DNA from 4 places in the Streptomyces sp. NPDC006430 genome. Region 3 is predicted to be linked to each of the others. Evidence: riboswitches for the same ligand, from Rfam matches in the RefSeq annotation. Region 3 holds a riboswitch; each other region holds the start of a gene.
The links. Region 3 has a riboswitch for cobalamin ahead of ABZZ20_RS09830 (prenyltransferase/squalene oxidase repeat-containing protein). Riboswitches for the same ligand answer to the same signal wherever they lie in the genome.
Positions count from the first base shown of each region.

Region 1: it holds a riboswitch for cobalamin, as region 3 does, so the genes downstream of both, ABZZ20_RS05110 (ribonucleoside-diphosphate reductase subunit alpha) here and ABZZ20_RS09830 (prenyltransferase/squalene oxidase repeat-containing protein) in region 3, are expected to answer to the same signal.
Region 2: it holds a riboswitch for cobalamin, as region 3 does, so the genes downstream of both, ABZZ20_RS27415 (cobalamin biosynthesis protein) here and ABZZ20_RS09830 (prenyltransferase/squalene oxidase repeat-containing protein) in region 3, are expected to answer to the same signal.
Region 4: it holds a riboswitch for cobalamin, as region 3 does, so the genes downstream of both, ABZZ20_RS14930 (energy-coupling factor ABC transporter permease) here and ABZZ20_RS09830 (prenyltransferase/squalene oxidase repeat-containing protein) in region 3, are expected to answer to the same signal.

Region 1 is NZ_JBEXQA010000002.1:426,887-432,288, reverse strand. Features, by position in the region: gene ABZZ20_RS05130 (GntR family transcriptional regulator) at 1-186, shown strand, start outside; gene ABZZ20_RS05125 (carbon starvation CstA family protein) at 378-2,531, shown strand; gene ABZZ20_RS05120 (YbdD/YjiX family protein) at 2,528-2,725, shown strand; partial or broken gene ABZZ20_RS05115 (GNAT family N-acetyltransferase) at 2,793-3,047, shown strand; cobalamin riboswitch at 3,106-3,238, shown strand; gene ABZZ20_RS05110 (ribonucleoside-diphosphate reductase subunit alpha) at 3,381-5,402, shown strand, end outside.
Region 2 is NZ_JBEXQA010000024.1:85,426-90,827, forward strand. Features, by position in the region: gene ABZZ20_RS27410 (cobyric acid synthase) at 1-848, opposite strand, end outside; gene ABZZ20_RS27415 (cobalamin biosynthesis protein) at 845-1,804, opposite strand; cobalamin riboswitch at 1,843-1,994, opposite strand; gene ABZZ20_RS27420 (hypothetical protein) at 2,097-2,318, opposite strand; gene ABZZ20_RS27425 (inorganic phosphate transporter) at 2,347-3,648, opposite strand; gene ABZZ20_RS27430 (alpha/beta fold hydrolase) at 4,010-5,140, shown strand; gene ABZZ20_RS27435 (hypothetical protein) at 5,348-5,402, shown strand, end outside.
Region 3 is NZ_JBEXQA010000005.1:10,386-15,787, reverse strand. Features, by position in the region: gene ABZZ20_RS09845 (ATP-binding cassette domain-containing protein) at 1-607, opposite strand, end outside; gene ABZZ20_RS09840 (energy-coupling factor transporter transmembrane protein EcfT) at 604-1,707, opposite strand; gene ABZZ20_RS09835 (SCO2322 family protein) at 2,049-2,780, opposite strand; gene ABZZ20_RS09830 (prenyltransferase/squalene oxidase repeat-containing protein) at 2,780-4,030, opposite strand; cobalamin riboswitch at 4,140-4,274, opposite strand; gene ABZZ20_RS09825 (MBL fold metallo-hydrolase) at 4,357-5,402, opposite strand, start outside.
Region 4 is NZ_JBEXQA010000008.1:132,545-137,946, forward strand. Features, by position in the region: gene ABZZ20_RS14915 (ATP-binding cassette domain-containing protein) at 1-619, opposite strand, end outside; gene cbiQ (cobalt ECF transporter T component CbiQ) at 616-1,365, opposite strand; gene ABZZ20_RS14925 (energy-coupling factor ABC transporter substrate-binding protein) at 1,369-1,764, opposite strand; gene ABZZ20_RS14930 (energy-coupling factor ABC transporter permease) at 1,764-2,456, opposite strand; cobalamin riboswitch at 2,485-2,739, opposite strand; gene ABZZ20_RS14935 (flavodoxin family protein) at 2,871-3,584, shown strand; gene ABZZ20_RS14940 (NPCBM/NEW2 domain-containing protein) at 3,711-4,172, opposite strand; partial or broken gene ABZZ20_RS14945 (NPCBM/NEW2 domain-containing protein) at 4,164-5,402, opposite strand, start outside.

The DNA of each region.
Region 1 (5,402 bases), on a different contig from region 3:
ACGATCGAGACCTCCCTGGCCACCCCGCGCGAGGCCGGCCTGCTCGGCACCGACGTCGGCCTGCCGATGCTGATGCTCTCGCGGCACTCGCTGGACGCCGACGGCGAACCCGTCGAGTGGGTGCGGTCGGTGTACCGCGGCGATCGTTACAAGTTCGTCGCCCGACTCCAGCGCCCCGCCGTCTGATTCGTAGTTGACTCTCGTTCCGCTATACGGACGGGGGCTTACGTTCACCGGGTAGCCCCCGTAGATTCCCTGCGCTCGCGCAGATGATCAACGAGGGGACGAGGATCATGCCGGAACCGGAAGCAACAGGCGCAGAACGGAACGCGGCGAGTCCGGGCACGGAGCCGGGCTCGCCACCCGTGTCGGGGAGCATGAGCCCGAAGTCCGTTGCCGTCTGGGTGCTCGTCGCCCTGATCGGGGCCCTCGGCTGGGGCATCCTGGCGCTCTCCCGCGGTGAGGAGATCTCGGCCGCCTGGCTGCTCGCCGCCTCGCTGGGCTCGTACGCCATCGGCTACCGCTTCTACGCGCGCTTCATCGCCCAACGGGTCCTGAAGGTCGACAAGACCCGGGCCACCCCCGCCGAACGCCTCGACAACGGTGTCGACTTCCACCCGACCGACCGTCGGGTGCTCTTCGGCCACCACTTCGCCGCCGTCGCCGGCGCCGGCCCGCTGGTCGGTCCCGTGCTCGCCGCCCAGATGGGCTACCTGCCGGGCACCATCTGGATCGTCGCGGGCGTCATCTTCGCGGGCGCCGTCCAGGACATGGTCACCCTCTTCTTCTCGACCCGCCGCGACGGGCGTTCCCTCGGCCAGATGGCCCGGGACGAGATCGGCCCCGTCGGCGGAGCCGCCGCCCTGGTCGCCGTGTTCGCCATCATGATCATCCTGCTGGCGGTGCTCGCACTGGTCATCGTCAACGCGCTGGCGCACTCCCCCTGGGGCGTCTTCTCCATCGGCATGACCATCCCGATCGCCCTCTTCATGGGCTTCTACCTGCGCGTGCTGCGACCGGGCCGGGTCACCGAGATCTCCGTCATCGGCGTCGCGCTGCTGCTGCTCGCCATCGTGGCGGGCGGCTGGGTCGCGCAGTCCTCTCTGGCGAGCACCTTCACCCTGGAGAAGGAGACGCTGGTCCTCTGGATGGTCGCGTACGGGTTCATCGCCTCGGTGCTGCCGGTGTGGATGCTCCTCGCACCCCGCGACTACCTCTCCACCTTCATGAAGGTGGGCACCATCGCCCTGCTCGCCCTGGGCGTGGTCATCGCCATGCCGACCCTGAAGATGCCCGCGGTCACCGACTTCGCCGCCCGCGGGGACGGCCCGGTCTTCGCCGGGTCGATGTTCCCCTTCGTCTTCATCACGATCGCCTGCGGCGCACTGTCCGGCTTCCACGCGCTGGTCTCCTCGGGCACCACCCCGAAGATGATCCAGAAGGAGACCCAGGTCCGGGTCATCGGCTACGGCGCCATGCTGACCGAGTCCTTCGTCGCCGTCATGGCGATCATCGCGGCCACCATCATCGAGCCCGGCCTGTTCTTCGCGGTCAACTCCCCCGCCGGCGTCATCGGCACCACGGTCGAGACGGCCTCGCAGGCGGTGACGAACTTCGGTTTCGCCATCTCGCCCGAGTTCCTCACGCAGGCCGCGAAGGACGTCGAGGAGGCCAGTCTGCTCTCCCGTACGGGTGGCGCTCCGACCTTCGCACTCGGAATGTCGGAGATCTTCTCGTCCGTGCTCGGCGGGGCCGGGATGAAGGCCTTCTGGTACCACTTCGCGATCATGTTCGAGGCGTTGTTCATCCTGACCACCCTCGACGCGGGCACCCGGGTCGGCCGGTTCATGCTCCAGGACACCCTGGGCAACGTGCACAAGTCCTTCAAGGACGTCAGCTGGAAGCCGGGCGTGTGGCTGGCGAGCGCGCTCGTCGTCGGCGGCTGGGGCTACTTCCTGTGGGTCGGCATCAAGGACCCGCTGGGCGGCATCAACCAGCTGTTCCCGCTGTTCGGGATCGCGAACCAGTTGCTCGCTGCGGTGGCCCTGGCCGTCTGCACCACGCTGCTCGTGAAGTCCGGTCGGCTCAAGTGGGCCTGGGTGACCGGTGTTCCGCTGGCCTGGGACGTGGCCGTCACGCTCACGGCGAGCTACCAGAAGGTGTTCTCCGAGGACGTGAAGGTCGGCTTCTTCGCGCAGCGCGACAAGTACCAGGAGGGCATCGACGCCGGGAAGGTGCTCAAGCCCGCCAAGAACATGGGCGAGATGCACACCATCGTCACCAACGCCACGGTCGACGGTGTGCTGTCGGCGCTGTTCGCGGCCCTGATCATCGTCGTGCTGCTGGACGCGGCCCGGACCTGCTTCAAGGCGATCGGCAGCCCGGAGTCGGTCAGGCTCTCCGAGGTCCCGTGGACCGAGTCGAAGATCATCGCCCCGGCCGGACTCATCCCGACGCCCGAGGAGCGCGAGGAGCTCGCCGCCGCCGGACTCGACTCGGGTGGCGGCCGTACGAAGGAGCCGGTGGCGTGAGCGCGGTCCGCGCCGCGCTGACGAAGGCGCGGTTCTTCGTACGGGAGTTCTCGGGCGAGGCGGCGTACGACCGGTACGTCGCCCACGCCCGGGCACACGACCCCGAGGCCGAGGTCCTGACGAGGCGCGCCTTCGAGCGCGCCCGCACGGACGCCCGCGAGGCGGACCCCCGCGAGGGCTTCCGCTGCTGTTGAGCCCCGGACGCACCCGAGGGCCCCGCCGACCGGCGGGGCCCTCGGGCGTTCTCAGCGCACCCAAGTCCCCGGCGAGGCCGAGTTCCGCATGCTGGCGGTGTCTCCTGAGGCACGCGGGGCAGGGGTGGGTGAGGCTCTGGTGCGGGCCTGCATCGACCGGGCGCGGGCCCTGGACGGGGTCACGGCGCTGGTGCTGTCCACCCAGCCCGCCATGCTCGGCGCCCAGCGGATATATGCCCGCCTGGGGTTCGTACGCACTCCGGAGCTGGACTGGGCGCCGATCCCGGCGTTGACCCTGCTCACGTACCGACTGGAGCTGTAACGACACGCTCAGCAAGGGGCCGACACAACATGTGGGGGGTCACGCATCGGGCCGCCCCCACATGTATGCTCATGCTCGCTGTTCGCCGCAGGGGAATCCGGTGCGAATCCGGAACTGTCCCGCAACGGTATGAAGTACACCGATCGGTGTCACCGCAAGTCCGAGGACCTGCCGACAGTGCGCCCGGCTCGACCGAACCGGGTGGAGACACGTCCGGGCCTCGCGGTTGGGCCGGTGGACGCCATGTGGCACGTCGCGTTCCCGCGCGCCCGCATGCGCCCGCCCGCGCCCCGTTCCGCCGATGGCCGGGCCGAGCGAGGGAGAGCTCCCGCCGTGACCATCGCGCCTTCCGCACCGCGCGCCGAGTCCGCTTCTGGCGACACCACCGAAGGCCCGGGGGCCGCGCTGCTGCGTACTCTCACCGAGCTGACCGCCGACCTCCCCGACACCGACCCCGGCCGGGTCGCCGCCGCCGCGCTGCGCGGCCGCAGCGCCGCCGCGGACGAGGCCGAGCTGCGCGGGCTGGCCACCGAGGCCGCCGCCGGGCTGATCTCCGAGGACCCTGCGTACTCCCGGCTCGCCGCCCGGTTGTTGACGCTGGCCGTGGCCGACGAGGCCGCGGGTCAGGGCGCCACCTCGTTCGCCGAGTCCGTCGCCGTGGGCCACCGCGAGGGGCTGATCGCCGACCGCACCGCCGAGTTCGTCGCCACCCACGCCACCCGTCTGAACGCGCTGGTCGAGCACGCCCTCGCCGAGGGGGCCGACGACCGCTTCGGCTTCTTCGGCCTGCGCACCCTGCACAGCCGCTACCTGCTGCGCCACCCGATCACCCGCCAGGTCATCGAGACCCCGCAGCACTTCATGCTGCGCGTGGCCTGCGGCCTCGCCGAGAACGACAGCATCCCGGCCGTGGAGGAAGTGGCCTCGCTGTACCGGCTGATGAGCCGCCTCGACTACCTGCCGTCCTCCCCCACGCTCTTCAACTCCGGCACCCGGCACCCGCAGATGTCCTCCTGCTACCTGCTGGACTCCCCGCTGGACGAGCTCGACTCGATCTACGACCGCTACCACCAGGTCGCGCGCCTGTCGAAGCACGCCGGCGGCATCGGCCTCTCGTACTCGCGCATCCGCGCCCGCGGTTCGCTGATCCGCGGCACCAACGGCCACTCCAACGGCATCGTGCCGTTCCTGAAGACCCTCGACGCCTCCGTCGCCGCCGTGAACCAGGGTGGCCGCCGCAAGGGTGCCGCCGCCGTCTACCTGGAGACCTGGCACGCGGACATCGAGGAGTTCCTGGAGCTCCGCGACAACACCGGTGAGGACCAGCGCCGTACGCACAACCTGAACCTGGCGCACTGGGTGCCGGACGAGTTCATGCGCCGCGTGAACGCCGACGCCGACTGGTCGCTGTTCTCCCCGGCCGACGTACCCGAGCTGGTCGACCTGTGGGGTGACGAGTTCGACGCCGCCTACCGCAAGGCCGAGGCGGACGGCCTGGCACGCAAGACCATGCCCGCCCGCGACCTGTACGGCCGGATGATGCGCACTCTCGCGCAGACCGGCCAGGGCTGGATGACCTTCAAGGACGCCTCCAACCGCACGGCGAACCAGACCGCCGAGCCGGGCAAGGTGGTGCACTCCTCGAACCTGTGCACCGAGATCCTGGAGGTCACCAACGACGGCGAGACCGCCGTCTGCAACCTCGGCTCGGTCAACCTGGGCGCCTTCGTCCTCACCGAGACGGGTGAGATGGACTGGGAGCGCCTCGACGAGACCGTGCGCACCGCGGTGACCTTCCTCGACCGCGTCGTGGACATCAACTTCTACCCGACCGAGCAGGCCGGGCGCTCCAACTCCCGCTGGCGCCCCGTGGGTCTGGGCGCGATGGGCCTCCAGGACGTCTTCTTCAAGCTGCGCCTGCCCTTCGACTCCGCCGCGGCGAAGGCACTCTCCACCAAGATCGCCGAGCGCATCATGCTCGCGGCGTACGAGGCCTCCTGCGACCTGGCCGAGCGCCACGGCCCGCTTCCGGCCTGGTCGCAGACCCGTACGGCCCGCGGTGTCCTGCACCCGGATCACTACGAGACCGAGCGCGCCTGGCCTGAGCGCTGGGACGCGCTGCGCGCCCGCGTCGCCGAGACCGGCATGCGCAACTCGCTGCTCCTCGCCATCGCCCCGACGGCGACGATCGCCTCGATCGCGGGCGTGTACGAGTGCATCGAGCCGCAGGTCTCCAACCTCTTCAAGCGCGAGACGCTCAGCGGGGAGTTCCTCCAGGTCAACGGCTACCTGGTGGAGGAGCTGAAGAAGCTCGGCGTCTGGGACGCCCAGACCCGCGAGGCCCTGCGCGATTCC
Region 2 (5,402 bases), on a different contig from region 3:
TCGACGTCCGTGAAGTTCGACATCAGCGGCACCGCGCACACCGCGACCCGTAGGACGTCCTCGCCGACCGGCGGCGCCACCACCGACTCGCGCACCGCGCCCCGCAGGGAGACCCTCAGGCCGTCCTCCTCGTCGATGCCCAGCCCGTGCTGGAACGGCAGAACGCCGTACGTCGCCCGCCCCGTCAGCCCGCGCAGCATGTCCATGCCGGGCTCCAGCAGCGAGACGTCCCCGCGGAACTTGTTCACCAGGTAGCCCGCGATCAGCTCCTGGTCCTGCGGCGACAGCAGCGCCGTCGTCCCGAAGAACGAGGCGAAGACACCGCCCCGGTCGATGTCCCCGACCACGACCACCGGGAACCGCGCGGCCCGCGCGATGCCCATGTTCACGATGTCGGTCCGGCGCAGGTTGATCTCGGCCGGACTGCCCGCTCCCTCGCAGATCACGGCGTCATACGTGCCCCGCAGTTGCTCCAGGCAGTCCGTGACGACGCCGAGCAACTGCTCCTGGCGCCCGCCGTGGTAGCCGTGCGCGCTCATTTCGCCCACCGGCTTGCCCAGCAGCACCACCTGGCTGCTGCGGTCACTGCCGGGCTTGAGCAGCACCGGGTTCATCAATGCGGTCGGCTCCACGCAGGCCGCCTGCGCCTGCATGGCCTGTGCGCGCCCGATCTCGGCGCCCTCGCGCGTCACGAACGAGTTCAGCGACATGTTCTGCGCCTTGAACGGCGCCACCTTCACGCCCTGCCGGGCCAGCCAACGGCAGATGCCCGCCGTGACCACGCTCTTGCCCGCGTCCGATGTCGTGCCGGCGACGAGGAGTCCCCCGCCCCGCTTTCCGCCGCTCATGCGCGTCCCCTCCGCGACCGACGTGACACCGCACAGCGCAGTGCCACACAGGTTCCCCATGCCAGCCACGTCACCTGTCGTGACAGCCGCACCGCCCGTTCGATGTCCGCGACCTCCACGGGCCGTCCCGTCCCGCCGTTCAGGACGGCCCGGTGCTCGACCCGCCCCCCGTACGCGAGGGTGCCCCCCAGCCGTACGCCGAGGGCACCGGCGAACGCCGCCTCCACCGGCCCGGCATTCGGGCTGGGGTGCCGGGCGGCATCCGCGCGCCAGGCCCGTACGGCTCCGCGCCGGTCGGGGCCGGCCACCACTGCGGCCAGGGCGGTCAGCCGGGCGCCCGGCCAGCCCGCGAGGTCGTCGAGCCGGGCCGAGGCCCAGCCGTAGCGCAGGTGGCGCGGAGACTTGTGGCCGACCATCGCGTCGAGGGTGTTCACGGCGCGGAAGGCCAGCAGCCCGGGGACGCCGGCGGCGGCGCCCCACACCAGGGCACCGACCACGGCGTCGGAGGTGTTCTCGGCGACCGACTCCACGACGGCGCGGGCCATCTGCTGCTCGTCCAGGGACTGCGGGTCGCGCCCGCACAGGTGTGGCAGCCGCTCCCGGGCCACCTCGGCGTCCCCGGCAGCGAGCGCGCCGCCGATGGCGCGGGCCTCCCGGCCCAGCGAGGTCCCTCCGACGACGGCCCAGGTGGCCGCCGCGGTCAGGGCGATACGGGCGCCCGCGGGCCGGGAGCGCACGGCGCGCGCGCCCAGCACACCGACGGCGGCAGCGCCTCCGGCGCATATGAGGGTGTGGACGATGCCCCGGGCGCGGTCGTCGCGCCACAGGGCGCGTTCGACGGCGGCGGCGGCTCGTCCGAAGGCGGCCACGGGGTGCCCTCGGCGCGGATCACCGAAGATCCGGTCGCCGATCAGGCCCGCCGTGGCGCCGTACGCGAAGACGCGATCGGCACGCATGGTGGCAGGTATGTCCTCACTCAGGGTCCGCGCCCTGGTTCGACGTGTCCGGCGGTGGGAGTTCCTGGCTCCCGGGACGCACGTCTCGCGTGCTCCCCGGTGACAGTGGCGGGACCGCGCCGGATTCGCACCGGACTTCCTCTCCATGCCGCCGTATTGGCTCGGGCAGTCCACCACGCACCGCGAACGCCCGTCAACTCGCCGTTGACCTGCGGCGAGGCAGGTCACAGCACACGGGAAAGCTCCCTCCGGGAAACCCGGAGGGAGCTTTCGTGCGCCGTGCGTGGATAGCTCAGCTGACGATCAGGTAGATCCCGTATGTCACGGCCGCTGCGACGACCGCGAAGCAGGCGTACGCGCCGCTGCGGGCCAGGGTGGCGGTGCCGCCCTGCTCGGTGGCGGCCTCGTGCTTGGAGAGGCCCACCAGGCCCAGGGTGAACAGGGCCACGAGCGCGACGGTGGCGGAGAGGCTGACTCCGAAGACGGAGCCGAGTGCTGCCCAGTCGATCTTCATGCTGCGGATTCCTCTGTCGTTCTCGGGGTCAGACCGCGGCGGCCGGAGCCGCGGGGGTCGTCGGTGCGGCCGCCGGGATGGTGGCCTTCAGCTCCTCGTCCGTCACGGCGGAGGCCGCGGCGGCGGTGGAGGCGGTACCGGCGGCAGTGGCCTCGGCGGCCACGGTCGGCGGGACGGCGACGGCGGCCATGGCCGTGGTGACGACACCCGGCTCCTCGGCGGCGGTCGGCTCCACGTCGTTGACATTGTGGTGGCCGACGACCTGGCGGCGCGAGATGACCCAGATGGCGACGCAGGAGCCGATCAGGAAGACCGCGACGGCGGCGATGCCGATGTCACCGGTGCGCATGACCAGCTCGGCGCCGGAGGCGACCACGGCGGCGGCCGGCAGGGTCAGGCCCCAGGCGATGAACATGCGGGTGGCGGTGGACCAGCGGACCACACCGCCCTTGCGGCCCAGACCCGCACCCATGACGGCGCCGGAGCACGCGTGGGTCGTGGAGAGGGAGAAGCCGAGGCTGGAGGAGGCCAGGATGACGTTGGCGGCCGCGGTCTGGGCGGCGAAGCCCTGCTGCGGCTGCAGGTCGGTCAGGCCGCTGCCCATGGTGCGGATGATGCGCCAGCCGCCCAGGGAGGTACCCAGCGCGATGGCCATGCCGGCGGAGACGATGACCCAGACCGGCGGGTTGGCACCCGACTCCAGTGCACCGCCGGCGACGAGCGCCAGCGTGATGATGCCCATCGTCTTCTGCGCGTCGTTGGTGCCGTGCGCGAGGGAGACGAGACCGGCCGAGGCGATCTGCCCGGCACGGTAGCCCTTGGTCGCGGTCTTGCCGCCGAGCTTGCCACCGATCTTGTACGTGACCTTGGCGGCCAGCATCGCGGCCGCACCGGCCACGATCGGAGCGGCGACCGCGGGGATGAGCACCTTGGTGACCAGGACGCTGCCGTTGACCGCGTCCAGGCCGGCCGAGGCGACCGCGGCACCGATCAGACCGCCCATGAGGGCGTGGGAGGAGCTGGAGGGGAGTCCGACCAGCCAGGTGACGAGATTCCAGAGGATCGCGCCGACCAGGGCGGCGAAGATCACCTCTGGCTGGATGCCCTCCTCGTTGACCAGGCCCTTGGAGATCGTCTTGGCGACCTCCACGGACATGAACGCGCCGACGAGGTTGAGCACGGCGGACATGGCCACCGCCGTCTTGGGCTTGAGGGCGCCGGTCGAGATGGTGGTAGCCATCGCGTTGGCTGTGTCGTGGAAACCGTTCGTGAAGTCGAACACGAGAGCGGTGATGATCACGATCCCGAGGAGAAGCGTTATGTGCTCCATTTACCCAGGCTTCTGTTTGGCGTCAGTGGCTCGGCGACCGTAGGCAACCTGGGTGAACAGAAGATGAACTGACTCGGGCGGAGCGGTGTACTGGCTCGGCATCCCATCGGGAGCTTCATCCCGTTTTAGCCGTCGATACATCGATTAATGCACGTCAAAGCGGGGTGAACGAACCCCTCCGCAGGAGGCCCGGGGCCCTCCGGTCCCCTCGCGCGGATCTCGGAAGAGATCTAGATCACTCTCCCGCCCGCCTCGCCGGCACCCCCGGACCTCTTCCCGATACCTGCACACGCCGTCCCGGCGGTATGCGGAGCGTTCCGCTCCAGTGGCCCGTCCGGGCTCGCGCCTCGACACTGGAGCGGTGCGTACCGCCACAGTGACGGCCGCGGCCGTCGCAACCACCTTGATCGGTGCCGGTGCGGCCGCGGTCGCGGCCGGCCGATACGCCGCCGACGCCGCCCTGCGGCACCGACCCGGCCGCCCACTGCCCGGCGAGCCGCGGCTCAGCGTCCACGCCGCCGACGCCGGGCAGGTCGAGCTCACCCGCTCACTGGCCTCCCTGCGCCCCGGTACGTACGGACTGGACGCCCCCGGGGTGCACGCCGTGGTCGGCTCCGTCCTCGACGGGGCCGCGACCGGCCCGGACACCGTCGTGCGCCGGCTCCTCGCCGTCACGCACGGCAGCCTCGACATCGGGACCCGAGTCGCCCTCACGCCCCAGGTCCACCTGGGCGACCCGCGCACCGCCCTTGGGCTCGACCACGCCGACGTGGACGTCCCCGGAGAGCTCGGCGCCCTGCCCGCGTGGTTCGTGCCCGCGGCCCGCGACACCTGGGTGATCGCCGTGCACGGGCTGGGCGCCAGCCGCGAGCACCCCATGGTGGTCATGCCCTTCCTGCACCGCCAGCAGATGCCCGTGCTGGCCCTCGCCTACCGGGGCGACCTCGGCGCACCCGCCTCGCCGGACGGCCTCGGCCACCTCGGCGAATCGGAATGGCGGGACGTGGACGCCGCCATCCGCTACGCCCTGCGCTACGGTGCCCGCCGCGTCGTCCTGCACGGCTGGTCCACCGGGGCCGCGATGGCCCTGCACGCCGCCGAGCGCTCGGCGCTCGCCGACCGGATCGCCGGGCTCGTGCTGGACTCGCCGGTGCTCGACTGGCACGCCACCCTGCGCGCGCTCGTCGCCGCGCACCGCACCCCGGCCGCGCTGCTGCCGCTCGCGGTGCGCGCCGCCGAGGGGCGCGCCGGGCTGCGGGCCGACCACCGGGCTCCGGGGGCGGACCCCGCGGCGCTGCGCGTCCCCGTCCTGATCTTCCACGGCCCGGACGATGCGCTGGCCCCCTGGGGACCCTCGCGCCGGCTCGCCGCCGCCCGGCCCGACCTCGTCACCCTGAAGACCGTCCGCGAAGCCCCGCACGGGGCGATGTGGAACGCGGATCCGGCCGGGTACGAGGAGGCCCTGAGGCGCTTTCTGACCCCTCTTATGTGAAGGCCGTGTGGCGGAGGGGGCGCAGAGGGCGCATTGCCCTGGTCTGTCCCTAGGGTGACCATCGATAATGGCTGGTTCCGTTTGGGCTTTCGGCCGGTGACGGGCGAGACTGCATCCGTGACGTCCCGAAAGCCTGATGAGCAGTTGGCTCGCGACTCCAGACTCCGACTCGTCTCCCCGCGTTCCGTTGCCGCGGCCCGCAAGGCGGTGACCGACCGACGTGCCCGACCCGCCTCCCGACCCCCGGCGGGCACCCCAGCCA
Region 3 (5,402 bases):
CCAGCCGGTGTTCCGCCATCAGCACGGTGGTGCCCAGGTCGTGGACCAGGCGCTGGAGGACTGCGAGGACCTCCTCCGCCGCGGCCGGGTCCAGTGCGGAGGTCGGCTCGTCCAGGACCAGGACCTTCGGGTGGGTGGTCAGGACCGAGCCGATCGCGACCCGCTGCTGCTGGCCGCCGGAGAGGGTGCCGATGGGGCGGTCGCGGAGCTCGTTCAGGCCGAGCAGGTCCAACGTCTCCTCGACCCGGCGGCGCATGACGGAGGGGGCCAGGCCGAGGGATTCCATGCCGTAGGCGAGTTCGTCCTCGACGACGTCCGTCACGAAGTGGGCCAGCGGGTCCTGACCGACCGTGCCCACGACATCGGCGAGCTCGCGCGGCCTGTGCGTACGGGTGTCCCGGCCGGCGACGGTGACGCGGCCCCGCAGCGTGCCCCCGGTGAAGTGCGGGACCAGCCCGCTGACCGCTCCGAGAAGCGTCGACTTGCCGACCCCCGACGGACCGATCAGGAGCGTCAGCTCACCTTCCGGGATCACCAGGTTCACCTCGCGGAGGCTGGGCCGCGCGGCTCCGTCATACGTGACCGACACCTGCTCGAAGCGGATCACTGCGAAGCCTCCTTGGGCGGTACGGGTGCCACGAAGGCGGGGAGCAGGCCGATCAGGATCGCTGCCGCCGGCCACAGCGGCAGCGTGGGGGCCACGAGCGGGACGACGCCGGGCTGCAGGCCGTCCGGGTCGAGGGTCCCGGCGCGGACGAGGAGGGCGGCGACGGCTGCGCCCGACCCGGCGACCAGCCAGGCGCGCAGTCCCCAGCGGTCGGGCCGGTAGCGGGTGCGGATGCTGCGCCGCCCGCCCAGCCGTAGTCCCGCGAGGGCCAGGACGAGGCCGAGGAGCAGGACGGGTAGCCCGTACCGCGCGCCCTCGGCGGCGAGCAGTCCGTACGTGCCCGCGCACATGCCGAGCAGGCCGCCGAGGGTGAGGGCGCTGGTGGTGTGCCGGACGGCGGGCGGGACCTGCGCGGTGCGGCCGTATCCGCGGGCGTCCATCGACGCGGCGACGGCGACGGACCGTTCAAGGGCGCCCTCCAGGACCGGCAGGCCGATCTGGAGGATCGCCTTGATGCCGCGGGTGGGCCGGCCGCGCAGGCGGCGGGCGGCCCGCAGGCGGGCGACGTCGGCGACCATGTTCGGCGCGAACGTCATCGCGACGACGACGGCCACGCCGGCCTCGTACAGGGCGGCCGGCAGGGATTTCAGCAGCCGGGCCGGGTTGGCGAGGGCGTTCGCGGCGCCGACGCAGATGAGGAGGGCGGCCAGCTTGGCGCCGTCGTAGAAGGCGAAGACGAGCTGTTCGGCGGTGACCCGGCCGCCGAGGCGGATGCCCTGGGCCCAGGCGGGCAGGGGGACCTCGGGGAGGGTGAAGAGGGTGTGCGCGCCGGGGAGCGGGGAGCCGAGGAGGGCGGAGAAGAGCAGCCGCAGGGCGATGACGAAGAGGCCGAGCTTGAGGAAGGCGCCATAGGAACGGGCCCAAGGGGCGTTGGTGCGGCGGGCGGCCACCACGTAGCCGGCCACGCCGATGATCAGGCCGAGGAGGAGGGGGTTGGTGGTGCGGGAGGCGGCGGTGGCGAGGCCGAGGGCCCAGAGCCACCAGGCTCCCGCGTGCAGGGCATTGCCCCGGCGGGCCAGCGGGGGCGCCACTCGGCGGATCCGGTTCTTCCTGTACGTCGGCCCCGGCGCGGTGTCGGCGTGCGCGGCGGCGGCCGGGCCGGCCGGGGGCACGACGTCGGGTGCGGGACGGCGGGTCCGGGGCCCGGCCTGCGGCCGGGCGGCGCTCCCCGCCCTTCGGGCCGGGGCGTCCCCGGCGGACGACGGCTGCGCGGGGCGCGGGACTCCGATGGGGGCGCCCGAGGCGGGCCGCTCGCCGGTCATCGAGGCCGGTGCCGTCGAGGCCGGTGCCGTCGATGACGGCGTCGTCGAGGTCCGTGTCCCGTCGACCGCCGCCTTCGCCGGGCCCGCCCCCGCGGCGGCCGGGTCCGGGTTCGGGCTGGTCATCGGGTGCGGCGGCGGGATTGCCAGACTGCGGCCGCCGCCAGGGCGGCGAGCGCCGCGAGGCCGGCCAGCAGGCCCGCCGATGGGCCGCCGCCCTCGTCCTTCGCCTCCTTCGCGCCCTTCGCGTCCTCGTTCTTCTTCCCGGCTGCGGAGGTCGAGGACGGGGTGGATTGCGTGTCGGCGACCTGTTCGCCGCAGCCCTGCTTCGGGTAGCCCGAGACCGCGCACAGCAGCGCCGCGCTGTTGTAGCGGAGCGGCTTGGCGACCTCCGCCAGGGCTTCGGCCGCCGTCGCGTCCGGGGCCACCCGGGCGCAGGCGGTGCGGGGGGCCTCCTGCGGCGGGGCTTCGCCCGCCGGGGCGTCCGCCGCGTCGCCGAAGTCGACGACCACGGCGATCCGCTTGCGGCCCTCCACGGCAGGGGTCGAGGCACAGACGGCGGCGAAATCGGCTGCCGCGCGCGGCTGAGCCGCCTCCGCCGCCGCGTCCTTGCTCACCGCGAAGCGAAAGCCCAGGGCCGAGCCGTCCGCCGGGCGGGCCGTCGAGGGGCCCTGCGTGGCGTACTGCCACGGGCCGCCCGTGCCCTCCCAGAACGACCAGTAGCGGTAGCCCGCAGCCAGGGCGGGAGAGGACGCGAGGACGGTCAGCAGGATGCCGAGCGTGCACGCGAGCGCGAGCGCCAGCGGGGCCGGCCCCCGGCCGATCGGGCTGCGGCCCGTCAGGCTGCGGTCCATCAGAGCTGGTTCTTCTTCCGGCGACCGCTCAGCAGGATGCCGATGCCCATGCCGGCCGCCGCGCCCGCGCCCACGATCCACCAGATGTTCTGGTTCGAGTCGTCGCCGGAGTCCTTGTCGCCCTCGGCCGCCTCGGCGGAAGGAGCGTCACCCGCCTGCGGGGCCGGGCCCGTCGCGTTCAGTGCCGTCACCAGGTCGGTGCCGCCGAACGACTTCGGGTCCGTGCCCGTCGCGTGCGCGGCCAGCACCAGGGTGCCGAGCGCTGCCGGGCTGCCCTTGGCCCACTCAGCCGAGTTGGCCTTCAGCCACTCCAGCGCGCCCGCCGCAGACTGCTTGTGCCCGGCCGCGGCCAGGGCGATCACGGCGTCGGCGGTGTTGCCGGTGTCCGGCGTCGGCTGGTCCGCACCCGGGGTGGCGGCCATGAGGTGGCCGTCCTTCTTCAGCGTTTCGGCGAGGTAGCCGGCCGCGCCCTGGGCGGCGGCGGCCGGGTCGGCGGCGTCCGCCGGGCAGGCCAGCGGGGCCGCGGGGGTGTCCGTACCGGCAGGGGCGACGACCGGTCCCTTGCCGAGTCCGGCCAGGACCGCGGCGGCGGTGGCGTCGGCGTTGGCCGGGAGCTTGCCGTCGGCCGGCTGGTACCCGAAGGCGCCCCGGTCGGCGGCCGGCTCGGCGGTGCAGCCCAGCTGGAAGGCGAGCAGCCCGGCGTACGCGGACTTGCCCGCCTTCGAGGTGACCTCGGCCGGCTTCTCGCCCGCCGCTGCCAGCGCGCTGATGACGACGGAGGTGGAGCTGGCCTCGCTCGGGGAGCCGGGGACGAAGGCCCAGCCGCCGTCCTCGTTCTGGACGGACTTCAGCCAGTCGACGCCCTTCTTCACCGCCGCGTCCTGGCCGCCCAGCGCCTTCAGGGCCTGCACGGCGACCGCGGTGGCGTTGGTGTCGTACATCGTCTTGTCGTCGCAGGCCGCACCCGCGTCCGCGCGGAAGGAGGCGAAGCCGCCGTTCGCGCACTGCTGGCCGACGAGCCAGCCGACGGCCTCCTTGGCCGGCTTGACGCCGACCGTGTGCTGGGCGATGAGCGCGAAGGACTGCCGCCACACGCCGTCGTACGTCGGGTCCTTCTTGCCGTAGAGCCCGGAGGGGATCACCGGGGCCGGCGAGGTCGAGGGGGCGGGCGCGGCGAGGGCTGCGGGCGCGGCGCCCATGCAGAGCACGGCGGAGGCGGCGAGCGCGGCGGCGCTGCGACGGACGTTCATGGGGGTGGGTGCCTCTCCTGCTGGGGACCCGAAGGCAGGCACGCGAAAGGCACCGGGCTCCGGCTCCGTTTACCTCGACGGTGCCGGCCGCCGGAGGCTCCGGCGGCACGAGCCGCGCACGTTCCGTACGGGGCAGTCCGGCTCCCCGCCCGGCGGGGGCCGGGGCGGGTCACGGTTGCGGGTCAGCGCCGGAATCGCACCGGCTTCCCCCCGTACGAAAGGGTGGACGACGCGCTTACTGTACCGGCCCGTAGCGCAGCGGAAAGGGGGCCGCCCGGCCCTAGCACCCCTTACCGCACGCCGTGGCCCGGCCCCTGGGGGGCCGGTCACAGTGCGCGGTACGCGACCGGATCGCTGCCCGGGACCGGCTCCGCCCGCCCCTGCTTCACCAGCCTCCGCAGATGGGCCTCCGCCTCGGAGACGGCGATGTTCCGGGAGGCGTACGGGATCTGCTCCCAGGGCCGGTTCCACTCCATCCGCTCCGCCAGCGCCCACGGGGTCAGCGGCCGGGCCAGCAGTTCCCACAGCCCGGTCAGCCGTTCCTCGTGGTGGCGCAGCAGTTCGCGCACCCGGGCCGGGGCGTCGGTGAAGGCGTGCTGGTGCGCGGGGAGCACCTCGGCCGGGTCGAGGCGGCCGATCCGCTCCAGGGAGTCGAGGTAGTCGCCGAGGGGGTCGGTGACCCGGGTGTCCTCCGGGTCCTCGTACAGCCCGATGTGCGGGGAGATCCCCGGGAGCAGGTGGTCCCCGGAGAAGAGGCGGCCGTTGCCCGGCAGGTTCGCCGGGTGCTGTTCCTCCAGGTGCAGGCAGACGTGGCCGGGGGTGTGGCCGGGGGTCCAGATGGCGCGCAGCCGGCGTCCGGCGAGGGGAAGCAGTTCGCCGGGGACGATCTCCCGGTCGGGGACGGCGGCGCGCAGTCCGGGCAGGGTGCGCAGTCGGCCGCCGGTGCGGGCGGCCCGCAGGGGTGCGAGGTGTTCCTCGGGGGCTCCGGCGGCGGCGAGCTTCCCGCTCATGTAGTCGAACCAGACGCCGGGTTCGGCGGAGCGGGTCCGTACGACGACCTCGGTGTCGGCTGCGTGCATGGCGATCCACGCGCCGGAGGCCTCGCGGACCCGCCCGGACAGGCCGTGGTGGTCCGGGTGGTGGTGGGTGATGACCACGCCGTGCACCTCGGTGACCGCGGTGCCGAGGGCGTCGAGGCCGGCGACGAGGGTGTCCCAGGACTGCGGGTCGTCCCAGCCGGTGTCGATGAGGACGGGGCCGCGGTCGGTGTCGAGGACGTGGACGAGGGTGTGGCCGAGGGGGTTGTCGGGGATGGGGACCTTGATGCCGCGGACGCCTCCGCCGTGATCGGTGACGTGCGCCCGGAGCGGCG
Region 4 (5,402 bases), on a different contig from region 3:
CCCAGCGGACCGCCAGGTCGACGTCGTGCGTGGCCATGACGACCGTGGTGCCGGCGGAGCGGAGACCGGCCAGGACGTCGAGGAGCCGCTCCTGCCCGTCCGGGTCCAGGCCAGCCGTCGGCTCGTCCAGGATCAGCACCCGCGGAGCCATCGCCACGGCGCCCGCGATGGCCGCGCGCTTGCGCTGACCGTACGAGAGCAGGTGCGTCGGGCGGTCCCGCAGCGCCGTGATGTCGAGTGCCGCCAACGCCGAGTCCACGCGGGCCCGGACCTCGTCCACCGGGAGCCCCAGGTTCATCGGGCCGAAGGACACGTCCTGTTCCACCGAGGCGGCGAAGAGCTGGTCGTCCGGGTCCTGGACCACCAGCTGCACCGCCGTGCGCAGGCGGGTCAGGCCCGCCCGGTCGTACGACACGGCCGCGCCGTCGAGGCGCAGTGCCCCGGACCCGGGGCGCAGACCCCCGCTCAGCAGCCTCATCAGGGTGGTCTTGCCGCTGCCGTTGCGGCCCAGCAGGACCAGTGCCCGGCCCTCCGCGATGGCGAAGTCCACGTCGGAGAGGACCGCCGGACCGTCCTCGTACGCGTAGCCGGCACCGGCCAGTTCCACCAACGTGTTCACAGGTACAGCCCCTTCATGGTGAGAGTCAGCGTGATCAGGGCCGCCAGCAGCGCCCCCGACGCCGCCAGGAACCGCCACGACAGGGCCGCCTCGGGTACGAGCACCCGCAGCGCGCCGTCGTAGCCGCGCCCGGCGAGCCCCACCTGGAGCCGCGCCGCGCGGTCGAAGGCCCGTACGAACGACGTCGCAGCGAGCCCGGCCAGCGACCGCCACACCGCCGCTCGGCCGACCTGTCCCAGGCGGGCGGCCTGGGCGCGCCGGACCTGGGCCATCGAGTCCAGTAGCAGGAAGCTGATGCGGTACATGACCAGCGCCACGTCCACCACCGGCGCCGGAACCCCGGCCCGGACCAGCCGGGGCAGGACGTCCGAGACCGGTGTGGTGAAGGCGAACAGCAGCACGCCGAGGGAGGCCGCCGAGGTCCGCAGGAGTAGTTCCGCGGCGTGCCGGGGGCCGTCCGGGGCCAGCGAGAGCGGACCCGCCGGGCCGCCCACCGCGACCAGCAACGGCAGCGCTCCGGTGAAGCAGAAGCCCAACGGGATCCGGAAGGCCCGCCACAGCTGTCGGCCGGCCACGCCGGCCGGGCCCAGCAGCACGGCGAGGGTCGCCGCGGCGACCAGGGGTCCACCCGGCCAGGGCGGCAGGCACACGGCGGTGACCGTCAGCCCCAACCCCAGCAGGGCCTTCTCCAGCGGGTGGCGGCCCCGCCAGCGACTGCTGTGCGCCGCCACGTCGATCGGTAGCACGGGCTACGACCCCGTGGACGGCGCGGCTTCGTCCGGGGCCGAGGTCGAGGTCGGGGTCGGGGTCGGGGCCGGAGCGGCAGCCGCCGTCGCCGCGGCGGCGGCGCCTTGACGGCGGCCCGCGCGCAGCCCGAAGTAGTAGGCGAGCACGCCCGCACCGAGCGCGGCCTGGAGGGCGAACAGCGCTGATTCGATCTCGGCGGACGGGGGCTCGTACAGAGGGGAGAACCACGGCTCGTAGTCGGGCTTGAGCTCCGTGATGGCGGCCTCCGCCTGCGCGTCCGCGCCGGTGAACGGCTCCTCCTCGCCCTCGCCCAGCCCCAGCGCGAGCGGCAGCACGGCCAGCGCTGCCACCAGGAACAGCAACAGGCCGTTGATCTTCGCGTTCCGGCTCGTGCCCATCAGATCGCCGCCTTCTGTCCGCTGCGTCCGCTCAGCTTCGCCACGCCCAGCCGGACCAGGTCCGACTTGCTCGACTGCATCAGCAGCCGCATCACGAGCACCGTCAGCAGACCCTCGCTCACGGCGAGCGGGAGCTGCGTGACCGCGAAGATCCCGCCGAACTTCGCGAGCGCACCCAGGAACCCGCTCCCCGGGTCGGGGAAGGCCAGCGCCAGCTGCACTGAGGTCACGCAGTAGGTGATCAGGTCGGCGAAGAAGGCGCCGAAGAACACGGTCACCATCAGGGGGACGTCGAAGCGCCGCAGCAACAGGTAGACCCCGTAGCCCGCCCAAGGACCGGCGATCGCCATCGAGAAGACGTTCGCGCCGAGGGTGGTCAGTCCGCCGTGTGCCAGCAGCAGTGCCTGGAAGAGCAGCGTGATCGTGCCGAGGACCGCCATGATCGGTGGCCGGAACAGGATCGCGCCGAGCCCCGTTCCGGTGGGGTGCGAGCAACTGCCCGTCACCGAGGGAATCTTCAGTGCGGACAGGACGAACGTGAACGCTCCGGACGCTCCGAGTAGCAGTGTGCTCTCCGGATTGGCCTTCACCTCGCGGGTGAGGGCGCGGACACCGTGGACGACGAAGGGAGCGGACGCGGCGCCCCAGGCGGCCGCGTGCAAGGGGGGCAGAAACCCCTCGGCTATATGCATGAGTGGGGAGACCTCTCCAGCACCTCGTGGATGGACAACGCGCCCCGGCCGGTCTCCTGGCTCACGGGTGCTGGTGCCCTGACTCCGCCTTCCCAGGCGATGCGGATCTTCCCGCGCCGCCCAGTGGCTTCCCGCTGGGGTCCCCCTGGCGGAGGCAGGGGGAGAGTGGAGTCAGTCTTCCCGTTCACAGTGGCGAGGGCCGCACCGGTTTCCCACCGGTTTCCCGAACACCAAGGCCCGCTGACCCTAGTCGGACGTGCGGACCGGTAACAACCCGACCCCATCCCCCGATATGGGATTCGCATTCCGCTTCGTGATGTTCCGGCCACCCGGGACGACCCCTTCGGCCCGGCCCGGCCCCCGGACGGATGCGTCCCGGTGGCGGGCGCGACCTGTGGGGCACAGGCTGGCGCCGTGGCCTCCGCATACGACTACTCAGACCTGAGCGCCGTCTACGTCAACTGCACCCTCAAACGCTCGCCCGAGACGAGCAACACCGAGGGCCTGATCGACAGGAGTCGCGCCGTCATGGAGGCGGCCGGCACCCGGACCTCGCTGATCCGCGCCGTCGACCACGACATCGCCACCGGTGTGTGGCCGGACATGACCGAGCACGGCTGGGAAACCGACCAGTGGCCCGTCCTGTACAGCCAGATCATGGACGCCGACATCCTCGTGCTGTGCGGACCGATCTGGCTCGGCGACAACAGCTCCATCATGAAGCAGGTCATCGAGCGGCTCTACGCCTGCTCCTCGATCCTGAACGAGCACGGCCAGTACGCCTATTACGGGCGGGTCGGCGGCGCCCTGATCACCGGCAACGAGGACGGCGTGAAGCACTGCGCCATGAACGTCCTCTACAGCCTCCAGCACCTCGGCTACGCGATCCCGCCACAGGCCGACGCGGGCTGGATCGGCGAGGCCGGGCCCGGGCCCTCGTACCTCGACCCCGGATCGGGCGGTCCCGAGAACGACTTCACCAACCGGAACACGACCTTCATGTCCTGGAACCTCATGCACCTGGCCGCCCTGCTCAAACGCTCGGGAGGCATTCCGGCGCACGGCAACCAGCGCTCGCAGTGGGATGCCGGCTGCCGCTTCGACTTCCCGAACCCCGAGCACCGCTGAGCAAACGACCGGTCGGCGTGGAAGGCCCGGCCGGTGGGGATCCTGCTCGGGCCGCCGATGGCGTCAACGAAATGCGGTGCCGGACGGGGGGTCCGGCACCGCGCCGTGCTGGTGAGTGGTCGGGTGTCAGCAGGTCAGAACGGGTCCCGCCCAGTCGGCGTGGTCGCTGTTGCTGCCGTCGCCGCCGTCGGTGACGACGAGGTGCAGTTCGTTGGCGCCGGCGAGGTCGGCGGTGAGCCGCTTGGCGCCGGAGGCGGCGTTCATCAGACCGCTGTCGGCGACCTTGGTGCCGTCCTTGTAGATCTGGAAGGCGACCGTGCCGCGGCCCATCGCCTCGGCGTCGATGCCGACGTCCGTGGCGAGCGAGGTGCACGAGCCACCGAGGTAGTAGACCACCTCACTGGGCGCGTTCACCCCCAACCCCTTGGCGTACGTGGCTCCCTTGATGGTGATGGTGCGTCCGTCGCCGGCCTGGTTGTCGCCGTTGCTCATGTCCTTCTCGACCTGGCCCCATCCGTTGCTGGCGGAGGACCAGGTGAGGTCGGAGAGCTGGTGCGCGCCGGCGGCGGGACCGTTGCCGCAGGCGATCTTCGCGTCGGCCCAGTCGGCGTGGTCCCAGCTGGTGCCGTCGCCGGCGTCGGTGACCACCAGGCGCAGGGTGGTGGCACCGGTGAGGTCGACGGTCAGCTTCTTGGCCGGGTCCTTGCCGGTGAGTTTTCCGCTGTCGGCGACCTTGGTGCCGTCCCTGTAGATCTGGAAGATCGCAGAGCCGTTGCCGTAGGCCTCGTCGTCCATTCCGACAGTGGTCGCCAGGCTCTTGCAGGCTTTGCCGAGGTTGAAGGAGAGGTCGCTGGGGGCGTGCGTGCCGAGCCCCTTGGCGTAGGTGGTGCCGCGGATGCTGATGGTGTGTCCGTCACCGTTCGCGTTCTGGCCGTTGCTGCGGTCGCGCTCGACGGGGCCCCAGTAGTTGGACTGGGTGAGGAACGGCAGGTCACTGAGGTAGTTCATGCCGGTGGACGGCGGGACTGGCGTGCTCGGGGTGACCCGGAACATTGCGGTGCCGTGCCCGGGGACCGTGGCGCTGATGGCGCCGGTGCTGGTGGTGGTGTGCTTCGACCACAGGTCCCTGACCGTGTAGGAGCCGGCGCCCGCGATGCCGATGGTCTGGACGGTGGTGCTGATGGTGGCGTCGTAGGAGCCCTCGTTGGTGAGGGTGACCGCGCGGCTGCCGTCGGCGAGCGGCTTGGACATCACCACCAGGCCGTTGTCGCTGGAGACGACCGAGCCCTGCTTGCCCAGCGGGTCCTGGTCGACCGCGATGACCTCGGCGTTGGTCAGGATGTCGAAGGTCTCCTGCTCGGCGGTACGCAGATCCGCGCCGATCAGCAGGGGGGCGGCCATCTCGGCCCACAGGCTGAAGTGGGTGCGGTACTCGGTGCCGGTCATGCCGCCGTTGCCGACCTCCAGCATGTCCGGATCGTTGAAGGCCCCGGGCTTGGCGTACGTGGAGAGCCCCTGGTTGGCGTGTGCGATGGAGATCATGCTCTGCCAGGTGTCGCTGATGTCCCCGGTGGTGCGCCAGGAGTTGCCGACCGGCTGCGCCCAGTTCCACGGGCCGGTGCTGCCCCACTCGCAGATGCTGTAGAGGATCGGGCGGCCGGTCTTCTTGAGCGCGTCGCCCATGGCCTTGTAGCGGGTCTGCGCGTCGACGCCCTGGTTGTTGCAGTTGTCGTACTTCAGGTAGTCGACGCCCCAGGACGCCCACAGGTTGGCGTCCTGCTGCTCGTGGCCGAGCCCGCCGGGGAAGCCCCGGACGTC